DNA from 3 places in the Nitratidesulfovibrio vulgaris str. Hildenborough genome. Region 3 is predicted to be linked to each of the others. Evidence: predicted binding sites of a transcription regulator. Region 3 holds the regulator's gene; each other region holds the start of a gene.

Region 1 (5,116 bases), 520 kb from region 3:
CCAAGGCATGCAGGCTTGCCATCGCTCAGCGCCATCGGTAAAGGCAACAGTACCTCGCCGGAAGGATGTCCGTCGGCGGAGGTGCCTACCCACCATCAGGCCCGCCTGCACCAGTTCTACCGGACATGCCTGATTTACCTGACAGACCGACCCTAACGGATGCACATGCACACCCCCCAGTCAACCCCGCACGTCATTCCCCCGGCAGCCACTCCCAAGCGCGTCTATCAGTCGGGCACGTTCTCGACCCAAAGAGACAGGGCGGCGCACCTTCAACTGCTTTCCATGCTGCGCACTGCCGGGCACACCGTGGCATGGGCACCTGAACTCTGCTCGGCGCGAGAACTCGATGCCGCCGGTATCGACGGTGTTCACGGTCTCATCTTCGGCAGAGTGCGCAAGGCGCTGGACGACGCAGAGGTCATGGTCGTCCTGCTCGACTGCATCCGCTTCGACGACGGCACCCCGTGGGAGATGGGCTATGCGGCGGCACGGGGAATACCCGTCTACGCCCTGACCACCGACACCGTCCGCGTAGAGTGCGACATGGTGCTCTCGCTCGGTAACATCCTTCAGGGTAGCACCATCACCGCCACCAGCCACACCATGCCCGACCTGCTTGCCCTGCTGCATGACTGAAGCCGGTTTTCGCAAGCTGACCTGCCCGTGTCGAAGGAGGCTGCATTCTTGCGATGGCCTCTCAGCCTGCTCCCCTCCGCCATGCGCAAGGCATGGGAAAAGGCGGGGCTTCCCCCGCCTCGCGGTGCGGGCGAAGGTCACCCCGCCTGTCATGTTCACTTGCGGCAAGGATCGCCTGAACGACTTTCTCGAGGACAACTCCGGACTCGACGCGCGTGGCAACCGCCGGAACCAGTCAACGGTTGCCGGAACCAGCCACCGGACGGCTACCCCCCATGGGCTGGTCCTTGCGGCGTGAAGCGCCAGCTGTCACGCGAATTGTTCTCTGCGGCCTGTGTGGCGTCGACGTCGTTATAGTACAGCGCCCCGCTACGTATGCCGTAGACATCCTGCACCGCGCCATAATGGGCCAGGGCCGGGACACTGGCGACGACACGAGGCCCCACGCCCCAGAACGCCAGCCACAACACAGCCACCCCAAGCCCTAGCCTCATCAGTCTCACGGGTAGACTCGCCTGAACCATGTCCCATCTCCTTGCAGCATGAGGCGGGGGCCGGGGCCCCCGCCAGCCTTGATACTATATCTTCGCCGTGATCTCGGGGAACACGATGTAGAACATGACGTAGGCCATGGCCAGCGTCAGTACGAGGTTGAAGCTCTGCCCGGCCACGTACAGGATGAGCGGCTTGCCGCCCTTGAAGTAGTGCGCAAGTTCCCGGAAGTTCGTGGCCAGACCGATGGACGTGAACGCAAGGCAGAAGAACCAGTTGCGCAGCGGCGACGACAGGCCCTTCAGAACACCCTGGTTGACCATGATCTGGCTCATGTCGGAACCGAGGCTGCCGGATATGACCGAGAAGAGAACCGAAGCGGCAAGGAAGCCCAACACGAACTTGGGGAAGCGGTGCCAGATTTCGATCCAGCCCACGCTGTGCCCTTCCCTGCATTCCACACGGGCGCACCAGTACACGGCCACACCGAAGGCGACCACGCCGATGAGCACGTTCTGGATCATCTTGATGGTGGCGGCCACGTACAGGGCCTTCTCACCGAGGAACGCCCCGGCGGCAGCCACCGCACCCGTGGCGTCGATGGTTCCGCCCATCCACGCCCCCCCAAGAACCTGCGGCATACCCACGGCCTTGATGAAGGCGGGCATGGCGATCATCATGATGGCGGTGAACACCAGCGACAGACCGATTGCAAGGGTGAGTTCCTCCTTCTTGGCACGGCAGGCGGCCGCCGTGGCGATGGCAGCGGAGGTGCCGCACACCGACATGTCGGAGGAGATGACGATATTGAGCGTCTTGGAAGGCATCTTGAGAATCTTCTGCCCGAAGATGAAGGTGCAGATGAGCACGATGGGGGTGACCACCCACGCCACGAAGATGCCGGGAATGCCGATGGCGATGATCTTGTCGAACAGCACCTCCGCACCCAGCAGCACGAGACCGGTCTTGATGTAGTATTCGACCTGAAGGGCGGGCTTGATGAAACTCGGTGTTCCCACGGTGTTGGCGACCAGCATCCCGATGATGATGGCCCATGCCTCGGCACCGATGCCCCAGTACTTCATGGTGCTCTGATGCCCCATCATGAGTGCCAGCACCGCCACGAAGAACACACCGATGAATCCCACGAGGAACTTGGGCACATCATGGCCCATGAACTTCATGCCCACGGCGAAGAACAGCCCGAGGGCGACCATGAGCATGGGCAGTGATGTGGCGATGTTGAACGGCTTGGTCTTCGTCTTCTTCTCAGCAGCCTTCATCTTGGCATGCTCGGCACGCCATTCGGCAATCTTCGCCTGCGCTTCGGTGTTGAGCGCGGCATCGGCGAATGCTGCCCCTGCTGCTGCGGCCTCTGCGGCTTGCGCAGCCGCCAGTGCGGCATCCGACTTGACCTTGGCAGACTCGAACTTGGCCTTGGCAGCCGCGTTACGCTCGTCGGCAGCCTCCTTGGAAAGCACGAAGGCTTCGAGAGGGTCGGACGCCCAGGCACCGGGTGTCGTCAGGAAAGCACCTATAGCCTTACCCGATGGAGTATCCATCCCCTGGAGCTTCCCCTTGTCGTCCTGCGCCTTGTAGTAGGCTAGGGTCTTGAAGGGGGCACGCGCAGCCTCTGCAGCCATCACACCGTTGGCCTTATCCACCTTCTGGGCGAATTCGGGGGACGGGTTGGCGAGAAACAGCCACATCCCCGCAATAAGGATGACGAATCCGAGCCAGATGGCCCAGTAATCCTCCTTGGTCCACAGGTCGGACAGCTTCGTCTGCCCCTGGTCGACAACGACATTGCTTTCATTCTCAGCCATTGCTCCCTCCTTGCGTGAATGTGGCGCAACAACGCGTCACGTTTTCTTTTTCACGAGCAAGAAGCGTGCAATGGCACACCATTCATGATATGCTTTTCATTATAGCATGTTAAGCATGCACACAGGGGAGAGACGTGCAAACTTCAATTTGCAGTGCAAACCTGACATTGCATGGATTGCAAACTTTTATTTGCACCAAAAATCATAAAATATCAGACGATTATGGTTCACATTGCCGCACAGAACCCACTTGCGGGTGCTAGAAACCGCCCGACATCCACCCTTGTTCCTCTCATCACAATCGAGCCAGAATGACCGACACTCATGTATAGGTCATCACCACATCTCACCCCCCCTTCTCTGTACGCCTGAACGCCCATGCCACACCCCCATATCGACGCCTCCCACACACGACAAAGCTTTACCACGGGATGAGAACGACGCTCTTGCCCCGGTGAACACGCATCCCCAAAAAACATGGGGAAGCGTCCCTGACTCCTCCTGCCCTTTGCCGCCCCCGCACATGCCACGGAGAAGCGCGTCTCCTCGACCTCGCGCAATGAACGCCCTGTCCTCTGGACGTATGGGCGGTCAGCGACCACACATACGGGATGTAGCGTCGGGAACAACCTGCCGGATATAGCGGATGCGTACGATTCTTGCTTTCACTCTGCCAGACCCTCAACGCGGCAATCATTGCCGTATTCCAAGGAGGCGGCATGGAAATCTCCGGTCTGGAATCCATCATGGCGACCCGTTCGGTCGCAGCGTCATTCGCACGGCAGGAACAAGAGTCGCAACAGGTGGCATCACGCGGCACACAGGGTGACACCGTGAGCATCTCCTCCGAAGCGAAACGCCTGTACGAGCGTTTCCGCGACCTGCAAACCGAAAGTGCGGGAACGAACTCGCAGGGAAGCGCGTCATCGGACTCGGCATCGAACACGGCGAACGGTCAGACGGCAGGTGACGGCAAGACCGACACCGTCGCATCCGGTCCGTCGGGTTCATCCGGCGCGTCCGGGAATGCGGAAGCCGCAGGCAATACAGGTGGCACGGGCTCGGGTGAGGGGCTTGCCAAGCAGATCGAGAACATCAAGAAACAGATCAAGGAACTCCAGAACAGGGTGAAGCAGATCATGGACAGCCCGTTGCCCGCCGAGCAGAAGCAGACTGTGGCGGCTCCTTACCTGCAACAGATACAGGAGCTTGAACAACAGTTGCAGCAACTGGAGGCCGACGCGGCAAAACAGGGCAGTGGCGACGCCTGACAAGGGACACACGCACGGCGGATTGAGGCCACCCTCGCACCGACTCCACGAAAAAGCGTTGCGCGGCAGGGCGCTCCATGCCATTCTCCGGCAGCGTCAGTCCCTTATGTCTGGCGCAACAGGATGGCAGGTCGACCATGTTTCTGTTCAGAAGATTCCGCCGCAGGACACAGCCCACACCAGCCGACGCCATGACGCATGGCGAGACGGCTGAATTGGGCATCCAAGGCGATGGCACGACGTCTCCGGCAGGCGATGCCGACGTGCGTGAAGCCGGTGCGGTGCATCAATCTGCCAAAACCCGCAGCAATAACATTACGGCGAGTCTGAAGACGCACGACGCTCGCGCGCCCCATCAGCCCCACGAAGACGGCAATGGCGGGTCGATGCGGGATGCTGCCAACCTGAACGCCATGGCCGTCGACAATAGCCCCCCCGACGATGGCACACCTGACAGTGACCCCACTGACAGTGCCGACGCAAGAACGAAAACCGCGTGTGAGCCAGCCTCGGCAGACACCTCTGCCCTCTGTCCCGTGTTGCTGTCCCCGGAAGAGGTCGCCTTCCTGTTTGGCGGCACTGAAGCGGCAACGCAACGCTCGCCGGAATATCGCGACTTTCTGCTGCGCCTGCATGGTCTGCTGCGCAACGCCATTCCGTCTTCGTTGCGCGGGTATATGCTGCTCGCCTTCAGCCTTGGCATTCTCCCCGTACTGGGCAACCAGATGCAGCGGGCGACCTTTCCGCTGTGGTTCAATGTGCTGCTGTGGCTCACGGGCATCTTCGCAAGCGCGTGGCTGCTGCACAAAGGAAACGGCGAGTGCGTCAAGCGCCTGGCCCGTGACATCCACGCCCACCGGGTTCCGTCCTTCGACACCCTTCGTGGCT
Region 2 (5,116 bases), 400 kb from region 3:
CGCATCCACGACAGCTTTGACCTGGGCGTCTTCGAGCACCACCTCTATCTTGACCTTGGGCATGAAATCGACCTGATACTCGGCCCCGCGGTATACTTCCTTGTGTCCACGCTGACGTCCGAAGCCTTTCACCTCGGTCACGGTCATCCCCTTCACATCCATGGATGCAAGGACTTCCTTCACCTCGTCCAGCTTGAACGGCCTGATGATAATCTCGAGCTTCTTCATGGCGACCACCTTCGAAAGACTGGTTCATATTCTGCGAAAGGGGAACATCCTCACGCATCTGTAGGCGACAATCACATCCCCCCGCAAGCCCGGTGCCCTGCGGCAATGGCCGGGCAATACGGTTACTGCTCGTAGGCCCGCTCGTTGTGTTCGCTCACATCCAGTCCCGCGCGTTCGGCATCGACCGTCACGCGCAGCCCCATCAGGGCGTCCACCGCGTGGAAGATACCGCGACTCATGAGGTAGCAGAACAGCCAGGTAGCCACCACCGAAAGGAACTGCGTCCACAGCTGACCGGGATTGCCGTAGAAGAGACCATTGACGCCGTTCACGGCCTCGCTGGCGAACAATCCCGTTGCAAGGGCACCCCACGTACCGCCCACGCCATGCACGCCGACCACGTCGAGCGCGTCGTCGTACTTGAAGACCTTCTTCATCAGAACGCCGCCGTAGCAGAGCATCCCGCCCCCGAAACCGATGATCATGGCGGGCATGGGTTCTACGAAGCCAGCAGCGGGCGTGATGGCAACGAGACCGGCAACGGCACCGGAGGCAGCACCCAGCGTGGTGGGCTTGCCGCTATGCATCCACTCTACGGCGAGCCAGCCCATGACGCCTGCGGCGGTGGCAAGGTGCGTGGTGACGAAGGCCATGGCGGCAAGACCATTGGCGGCAAGGGCGCTACCCGCATTGAAGCCGAACCAGCCGAACCACAGGATGCCCGCACCGAGAACCGTCATGGGAAGGTTATGGGGCACGAAGGGTTCACGGCCATAGCCCTCGCGTCTTCCGAGCACATGCGCGGCGGCAAGCGCGGCAGCGGCAGAACTCATGTGCACGACCGCGCCACCGGCAAAGTCGAGCGCACCCATCTTGAACATCCAGCCCCCGCCCCACACCCAGTGGGCCATGGGCGCGTACACCAGAACAAGCCACAGCACCGAGAACAGCAGCATGGCCCGGAAACTGATACGCTCGGCATAGGCACCCGAGATGAGCGCGGGCGTGATGACCGCGAACATGCACTGGAACACCATGAACGCGAGATGCGGTATGGTCTTGGCAGCCTCTGAAGGTTCCATGCCCACACCTTTGAGGAACAGGTGGTCGAGTCCTCCGATGACACCTGCCACATCCGGCCCGAAGGCGAGTGTATACCCGATGATGGCCCACACCACCGAGGCCACGCCCACGAGAACGAAACTGTGCATGGTTGTCGAGAGCACGTTCTTGGCCCTGACGAGGCCGCCATAGAACAGGGCGAGGCCGGGAGTCATCAACATCACCAGTGCCGCGCAGATAAGGATGAAGGCGGTATCGGCCGCGTTCATAAGACCTCCTCGAAGGTGTTTTCGCAACGCTGGCCCATCCTGCGTTGCACACACCTGTCATAAGGCAAGTCGCGTGCCAACTGCGCCAGACAACATGCGTTCAACAATTTCAGATGGTTATGTTTTTATTGTTTTTTATGTTTTTTGCATTTTTGTCGTTTTATAAAGTTCAAAAAGAATAAAATTGTAAATTGGCATGTTTTTAAAACAACCACAAAAATAGCGCCGACAGGTTCACAAGGGACGAAAGCCGTGTTATCAGCATTCATTCTCGACAATCCTCATCCATCGGAGAAACATACATGACCACAGAACGTACTGGCATCATCACTTTCAAGGGCAACGGTCTCACTCTTCTCGGTACGCCCGCTGGCGTGGGCGACAAGGCCCCCTCATTCAACGTGCTTGCCAACGACCTTTCTCCCCGCACCCTCGGCGACTACAAGGGCAAGGTGGTCATCATAAGCGCCGTACCCTCACTTGACACGGGCGTATGCGACATGGAGACGCGCCGGTTCAATCAGGAGGCGGCAAACCTCGGAGAAGACGTGAAGATACTCACCGTCAGCTGCGACCTGCCCTTCGCGCAGGCCCGCTGGTGCGGTGCCGCAGGAGTGCAGGCGGTCGAAACACTCTCCGACCACAAGGACCTTTCGTTCGGCATGGCCTATGGCGTGGTCATAAAGGAACTGCGTCTGCTTACCCGTGCCGTCTTCGTCGTCGACCGCAACGGCACGATAACGCATGCCCAGATAGTGCCCGAAGTGACGACCGAACCTGACTATGCTGGAGCCATCGCAGCTGCGAAAAAGGCGATCTAGACGTTTTACAAAACCGTCATCACAACCGGAAAGGGGGCATCAGCCCCCTTTTTTCATTGCCCCCCCGCGCATGGAACATGCGACAGACCTTGGCCGCACGACCGCCTGCCACGGACACTCCCGGTTCCAGCATGTCCTTTAAATCACCCTACACCGGCATGACACACGCCCCGCGACGTGGCCAAGTCATGCTGCGCACGGATACCCATGGCGGGTCACTTCCAGCGAACGACCAGCGCCAGCGCGCACATCGTGCCTTCATCAAGTATTGCCTCCGGTGCAGCCTTACAGTACCTTCCCCCGCCAAGCACAGGAGAACATCATGGATGACAAGACCCTGCACGCGCACCTCGCATCGACCGTACTCAGACGATTCGACGAAGACCCCGCACGGCGGCAGGAAGCCCTGCAAGAATTCATGGAGGTGACCCTGCCCACCATCGACGGGCAAAGTGCCGACAAGGTCGCCACCCTTGTCCCGGAGTTGCCCTACAGCCTGTATGAGAAGTGGGCAACACTCTTCGCAGACAGGCTTCTTGAGACGGTCGAACGCACGCAGCTTGCGTCGCTGTGTGACGGCAGCGCAGACAACGACGCCACCATAGCCCTCGTCTACGTGATGTTCATGGAGTCGGAACGAATGGAGAAGCAGGTAGCCGAGGACCTCGCAGCCCTCGGCGTACGCATGGCAGACGCCGATGCGACGGGCAACGCCCTTGGTGCCTACCTGCGTGCCAAGCTGTCGAGGCAGCACGACCCCACGCCCCGCCAGTGACGCGCGGCTGAGGCCACGGGGCATGACGGCTTACCTCGACGGGCAACCTCGGCAGATGGCACCACCCTAGGCCATCGCCAAAGGACATCAGCAGGGGCATCATCAGAAGTTACCGGCAAAGCCATCGCCCGACGCCATCACCGGACGTCATCATCAGACATGCCCCCACGGGGGGGCCGTGAACGTGCGAGGCACGCCCTATGCTGCCGCCAATGCCCACGTTGTTCTGACGTCTGTGCCGATAGGTCCGTAGCGCCAGCAGGGGATTGTCTGTCGGCCATCCTTGCCTATCGCAGGACTGCCGACTCCCTCCATGAGCAGGCGGTTCATGTCTTCGAGGCCAGCGCTTCAAGCCGGGATAAGGACTCTCGGCGGGTCGTTGCAGCGCCGAAACAGCCACCTCTCCCGCACCACTCTGACGATGGCGGGATGATTGCGGCAGGCTTTCGAACGAGGCTACGCCCTACGCCCCATCATCAAGCCCCATCAACTTCTGGCAAGCCGACGAAGCGTGGCAAGATTACGCCTGTCCGCGGCATGGCCGTCCTCTTTGGGTGTCTCAAGAACCATGGGGTGCATCGCAAAGACCGGGTCGTTCAGGAGGCGGACAAAGGCGGCCTCACCCAGTTGCCCCTCGCCGATATGCGTATGCCTGTCCTTGCGGCTTCCACACGGCACAAGGCTGTCGTTCACATGAAACAGGCGCACGGCCGCCAGCCCGGGGCCGTGTTCGATGTCCTCCATGCAACGACGGTAGCCCTCATCGGTATGCAGGGCATAGCCTGCACCGAAGGCATGGGCCGTATCGAGGCAGACTCCAAGCTGTGAGGCATGGCGCGAGGCGTCGATGATCTCCGCAAGGTCGTTCAGATCACCTCCGAGACAGGTACCCTGCCCTGCGGTGTTCTCCAGCAGCAGTACAGGCGTCTGCCCCCCGCACCTGTCGAACACCTCATCAATGTTCCGGGCGGCCCGCAGGATGCCCGTACCCCGGCCTGCCCCGAGGTGCGCACCGGGATGGAGCACCACCGCATCCACGCCGAGGGCGGTACAACGCTCGAACTCGCGCACAAGGGCCTCCACCGCCTTCGCCGATGCCGCCCCATCCCCGTTGGCGATGTTGATGAGGTACGAGGCATGGGAGAACACCGGCCCCCCGAACGCCGCACGACGGCGCCCGAACGCCTCGACGTCAGCCTCTGACGGGGCCTTGGGCGTCCACTGCCGCTGATTGGCAGTGAACAGTTGCAGCACTTCGCCGCCAATCTCGACGATATCGCGAATGGCGTTGGATACTCCGCCAGCGGCGGACATGTGGGCTCCGAACAACGGCATACTCTCTCCTGCAGGGTGAACTTCGATAACGCCCCACACCGCCGCATGACCCATACGCCATGCCCGATGCAGGGGCAATCCACACTTCGATGAGCACCGGATACCAAGAGGGCGTCAGGTCGGTTACTGCCCGAAGGGGCTCTACCAGTGCCGCCCCGCCGCGCTTACACCGAGACGCACGCCTGAAGGCCCACCAGCCCCTCCGGAGGAGAAGCGCCCCCCGGAAGTCCGCCCCCCTTCTACGGCATATCCTACCCGTGCCACTACTCGCGATTTACGGGATGTGCCCACTGTCATACGACCCCGGCAACGTGTAGACAGGAATCACGATGCAAGGGCCGCTGGCCCGGAACATCGCCGACACAGCCCCCGGAACACCCGCCCGAGAACGGCTCCCCCTTTCTGCCGCCGTTCTCGGGCGGGTCCATTCATGCAGCCGCACCTTCTGCGGGTGTGGCAGCCACTCCGCAGTTTTCAAGAGAGCTTCCATGCGCTATGCCTCGCGGACGACACACGACCGGAGGCAACATGTCAGCATCCACACGACCGACATCACCGCTGGCCTACAGCTACACCCACACCGGAACCGAAGCCACCACGGGCTACTTCTCGTGCGAACCGCCGCA
Region 3 (5,116 bases):
CTGCAAGTCGTCGGATGCGAGCGCATCGTTGACCACAAGCAGACGAGTGGCCCCGGTATAGGGCAGCCACGCCTCGATGATTTGCCCATGTACGAGGCGATTGTCGATGCGATACCAGAACATGTCAGCCATTCCGGGTCTTGCTGCGGAGCATCTGCCCGGCAACGATGATACCCTTTCCGCCCGCCTCTCCCGCTTCAGCAGCAAGCTGGGCCAGGGGCATGGTGCGGCTGCCGAAGACTTTCAGCAGCATGGGCAGGTTCACCCCGGTGACGACCTCGACATTGGACGTCGCCAACAGCGACAGGCTGAGGTTCGTGGGCGTGCCGCCGAACATGTCGGTGAGAATGATCGCCCCGTTTCCCTTGTCAAGCCTGCCCACAGCCTCCTTGAGGCGGGTCACCGTCTCGCCCACCTCCTGCGAAACGTCGATACTGATGGACGTGCAGTCGCTCTGTGCCCCCAGAATGAACTCTGCGGCACGCAGAAGGGCACTGCCATAGTCAGCGTGGGTAACGATAATGACCCCTACCCTCGCTTCAACGTTATCCTTCTCGGTCATATCGGTTCACCATGGGCTGCACTTCTGCTCAACCCAGTTCTAGGTGACGATGTTCGATCGTCACCGCATAATCGGATTTACGCAGGACATCGAGCAATGCCTCTGCGGTGGCGACGGAGCGATGCCGCCCCCCCGTACAGCCGATGGCAACGGCGATGCGGTACCTTCCTTCGGCTTCATACAGGGGGAGCAGATAGGTCATGAAATCGATGAATCTGTCTCGAAACGTCCGGGCTGAATCCGTGCCGAACACATACTCGACGACAGGAGCATCCAGACCGGACTGGGGGCGCAGGGAGGTGTCGAAATAGGGGTTGGGCAGAAAGCGCAAGTCGAAGACCAGGTCGGCCTCTTTCGGGACGCCGTATTTGTAGCCGAAGGAGATGATGTTCACCCGTAGCGAACGCATGCGCCCCTTCAGGCTGCTCCAGCGTCGCTGGATGACGCGCCGCAGGTCATGGATGGAAAAGGACGTGGTGTCGAAAACAAGGTCGGCCGCCTCACGCACTGGGGCAAGGCGTCGCCTTTCTTCGGCAAGGGCCAACTCCAGCCCCATACCTTCGCTTTCAAGCGGGTGCGGACGTCGCGTTGTCGCATAACGCCGCATAAGCTCGCCCTGCTCCGCTTCGATGAAAAGCAACACAGGCCTGACGCCCATTTCCTGAAGGCGGGCCAAGGCCTGTTCGAACTGCTGTACGAACTCAGCCTCGCGGAGGTCCATGCCAAGCACTATGCCCTGATACTGCTCAAGAGCCTGTGCATCGAGGACTCGAACCATGTCGGGCGCAAGACGCACGGGCAGACCGTCGACAGTGAAATACCGCAGGTCTTCGAAGACGTTGAGAACAGTGCTCTTGCCAGCCCCGGAGAGTCCGGAGACGATGAGGACGGGGAATCCGGCTTCGAAGCCGTCATCGGCAGAACGCGCGGGGCTCGACATGGGCTGCCTCAAGCCTTTGAAAGAAGTTCCCACATTGCATTCGCATCAGGGGCTTCTATCAATGCCCTTCTGAATGCGACGTCTTTCAGCAACCGCGATATGTGCGCCAGAACGCGCAGATGCATGCCCGCCACATGTTCCGGGGCAAGCACCAGAAACACGATGTGCACGGGCTTGCCGTCAAGCGAGTCGAAGCCGAATCCGGCACTGCTACGACCGACACTCAGAACGATGCGCCCGAGGTCGGACAGTTTGCCGTGGGGGATGGCGATGCCGTCGCCGATGCCAGTCGTACCGAGTTGCTCGCGCTCGTGCAGCACTTTCAGCGCTGCACGCCCGTCTACCTCAGGGTGAGCCCGGCAAACGGCATTCACAAGTTCCGCCAGCACCTCTTCCTTGGTGCTGGCGGAGATCTCGTGAATTATGAGGTCTTTGCTAAGATACTCGTCAAGCCGCATCACGACACTCTAGACGACGGGGTCGATGAGCCCGAAGTCGCCGTTCCTGCGGCGGTAGATCACGTTGATCCGTTCCGATTCGGCATTCAGGAAGACGAGGAACTCGTAATCGAGCGCATCAAGCTGCATGGCAGCCTCGTCAACGTGCAGAGGCTTGGGCACGAACTGGTCGGTACCCACGATGGCCCTGTCTTCACCCTCACCTTCAGTATGATAGGTGAACACGTCGATATTGGCATTCGTCCGGGCAGAGCGCCGTCTTTCCTTGACGCGGGAGACATGCTTCTTGAGTTGTGCTTCGAGCTTGTCGAGTACGAGGTCGATGGTCGCGTACATGTCTTCGGACTGCTCGACGGCGGCGATGTTGATGCTGTCGCCCACAAGCTGGACTTCGGCCTTCTGACGGAACTTGTCCAGAGAAAGGGCCACCTGCAACTCGAGGTTGGCAGACTTGCCGACGAACCGGGCGAGCTTTTCGAAGCGACGACGGGCGTACTTCTTGAGGTGTTCCGAGGGCTCGAAGTTCTTGAACGTGAATGCGATGTTCATAAGCTCCTCCTGGGTTCGATGGAACACGTGCCTTGCGGCCGGGCCTCTTCGTGCTACGTCAGAAAACTTCCTTACGCTTGGACGAAGAGGGGATATTCATGGCTGTACGATACTTCGCAACCGTACGCCGGGCAATATTAACCTGAAGCTGTTCCTTCAGTATCTCGCCGATTCGCTCATCGCTCAGAGGTTCCTTGGGATTCTCCTCGCCGATGAGTTTCTTGATCAGAGCCTTGACACTCTCTGAACCGACCTGGCTGCCATCATCAAGTTCGAGCGCACTGTTGAAGAAGAACTTGAGCTCGAACACACCGTGAGGCGTGGCGACGAACTTGTTCGTCGTGATGCGACTCACGGTCGACTCGTGCATACTGATGTCGTCGGCGATGTCCTTGAGGATGAGTGGCCGTAAACGGGTCACGCCATCCTCGAAGAACCCCCTCTGGTACTTGATAATACTTTCAACGACCTTGTACAGGGTGCGTTGCCGTTGATAGAGGCTCTTGATGAGCCACGACGCGGAACGCACCTTCTCTTGCACGAAGTCCTTGTCCTTGCCCGTCACACCGGCAAGACTCTGGTCGTACAGCGAACTGAGTTGCAGATGGGGCAGCCCGTCGTCGTTAAGCACGATGACGAATTCATCGTCGTATTTGTACACGAACACGTCGGGGCTTACGAACATGGGGTCGCTGCCCCCGAAGCTCGAACCTGGCATGGGGTCGAGAGACTGTATGATATCAAGGTATTCCTTGAGATCATCCATGTCGAGTTTGAACTTGCGCAGCAGCGGCTTGTAACGGCGGGTTTCAAGGTCTTCGAGGTGGTCGCGAACGAGTTCGACGAGAACACGGTCGCGGTCGTAGCCAAGCATTTCGATCTGAATCAGCAGACATTCCTGCGGAGTCCGCGAGGCAACACCTACCGGGTCGAAACGCTGGACGGCGTGCAATACCGGAATGACTTCGGAAGCATCGGCACCACACATCTCTGCAATGTCTTCGACAGAGGCCTGAAGATATCCCGAAGAGCCGATATTGCCGATGATGGTTTCACCGATGCCCTTCTGGTCTTCTGTAAGACGCGAAAGACGCAACTGCCACATGAGATGCCCTTCAAGCGATGGGCGGGCAGAATAGCGCGCCTCGAACGCGGTCATCTCCTCGGGGAGTTCAGTTTCGCGTACCTGCGCCTGCCGCGAAGAGCTGGCGAATTCGCCAAGATAGTCTTCCCAGTCGGCATTACGCGACAATTCCCTGTCATACGCCTCCGGCGCAGATTCGTCTTTACGCGAGGAGGCTTCTGAGGCAGAAGATGCAGCGCCTTCATCCATTCCTTCTTCAAGGAACGGATTCTCAAGAAGCTCTTGCTGAACGGTCTCGACAAGCTCAAGACGTGACAATTGCAAAAGGCGTATGGCCTGCTGCAGTTGTGGCGTCATGACAAGCTGCTGACTCAGCTTGAGTTGCTGTCTAAGTTCGAGTGCCATTGAACAAGGAACCTCTCGCCGTCATGTTAAGCACCAGATGCGCGATATCCACCTTCTGTTAGCAAAAGAAGAAAAGTACCGTGCAACAGTGCGTTACGTAGTATCATGACACAGCGCGAGGCAGGATGCAAGCTTGATGCCGACTAGAGGCAGAAGTCCGCCCCAAGATAGACAAGACGGGCCTGTTCGTCACCTACGATATGCTCGGGTGTGCCGTCCAGAATGACCTGCCCCTGATGGACCAGGTACGCCCGGTCACAGATGGTGAGCGTCTCCCGCACGTTATGGTCGGAGATGAGCACCCCTATCCCGCGATCACGCAGCTTGCGGATAAGCCCCTGAATATCACCCACGGCAAGCGGGTCGATGCCTGCGAATGGTTCATCGAGCAGCACGAACTTGGGTTCGCGGATCATGCACCGCGCGATCTCGAGTCTGCGCCGCTCACCGCCCGAAAGGTGCATGGCACGCGAACTGGCAAGATGCGCGATACCGAAGTCCGCCATCAGCGCCTCGGCACGCTCCTTCTGTCTGGCAGCCGGAAGCCCGGTATGCTCGAGGATGATCTCAAGGTTTTCACGAACGGTGAGCCTCTTGAATACGGAGCTCTCCTGAGGCAGATAGCTCAACCCCACGCGAGCGCGCTCATGCAAAGGCCAGTCGGCGATGTCCTGTCCGTCCAGTCGGACGATGCCAGCCGTGGGTTTGATGATGCCTGTGAGCATGTAGAACGTCGTGGTCTTGCCCGCGCCGTTGGGCCCGAGCAACCCGACGATCTCGCCCTGCTGTACCGAGACGGAGACACCCCGCACGACCTCGCGCTGCCCGAACCGCTTACGCAGATCTTCGCCTTGCAATACGGCCATCATTCAGACTCCTTTGCCTTTTCCGCTCCGGGCAGCGACGCGGAAGACGAAGAGGTGAACACGGCCTCTACAGGGCGCGAGGTGCCACCATGCACTTCGCTTCGATTCTCGCGAGTGTAGAAATAGATGACCTCGCCCTTCACCACGTTCTCCTTGTCGAAGAGGACAGGCGAGCCTTCCATGATCATGAGCCCGTCATTGGTGGTATAGGTGGCCTTCTGACATGTACCGTTACGCCCTTCGCGCACCATC

Evidence for each region. The regulator sigma-54, encoded in region 3, starts transcription at its own class of promoters, with help from an activator protein. The targets are predictions, from matches to a motif close to CTGGCACGGNNNNTGCTT.
Region 1: the regulator sigma-54 is predicted to act here: its motif matches at 3,012-3,029, upstream of DVU_RS10070 (YeiH family protein).
Region 2: the regulator sigma-54 is predicted to act here: its motif matches at 1,622-1,639, upstream of DVU_RS05800 (ammonium transporter).

Annotation. Positions count from the first base shown of each region.
Region 1 covers NC_002937.3:2,227,664-2,232,779, forward strand. The annotation lists gene DVU_RS10060 (nucleoside 2-deoxyribosyltransferase) at 166-639, shown strand; gene DVU_RS10065 (hypothetical protein) at 906-1,163, opposite strand; gene DVU_RS10070 (YeiH family protein) at 1,218-2,957, opposite strand; gene DVU_RS10075 (FlxA-like family protein) at 3,677-4,228, shown strand; gene DVU_RS10080 (FxsA family protein) at 4,366-5,116, shown strand, end outside.
Region 2 covers NC_002937.3:1,315,044-1,320,159, reverse strand. The annotation lists gene DVU_RS05805 (P-II family nitrogen regulator) at 1-228, opposite strand, end outside; gene DVU_RS05800 (ammonium transporter) at 351-1,559, opposite strand; gene tpx (thiol peroxidase) at 1,862-2,380, shown strand; gene DVU_RS05790 (hypothetical protein) at 2,703-3,155, shown strand; gene DVU_RS05785 (deoxyribonuclease IV) at 3,642-4,490, opposite strand; gene DVU_RS05780 (YcaO-like family protein) at 5,019-5,116, shown strand, end outside.
Region 3 covers NC_002937.3:1,711,335-1,716,450, reverse strand. The annotation lists gene DVU_RS07745 (PTS sugar transporter subunit IIB) at 1-123, opposite strand, end outside; gene DVU_RS07740 (PTS sugar transporter subunit IIA) at 125-562, opposite strand; gene rapZ (RNase adapter RapZ) at 591-1,502, opposite strand; gene DVU_RS07730 (PTS sugar transporter subunit IIA) at 1,511-1,960, opposite strand; gene hpf (ribosome hibernation-promoting factor, HPF/YfiA family) at 1,970-2,509, opposite strand; gene rpoN (RNA polymerase factor sigma-54) at 2,568-3,998, opposite strand; gene lptB (LPS export ABC transporter ATP-binding protein) at 4,142-4,867, opposite strand; gene DVU_RS07710 (LptA/OstA family protein) at 4,864-5,116, opposite strand, start outside.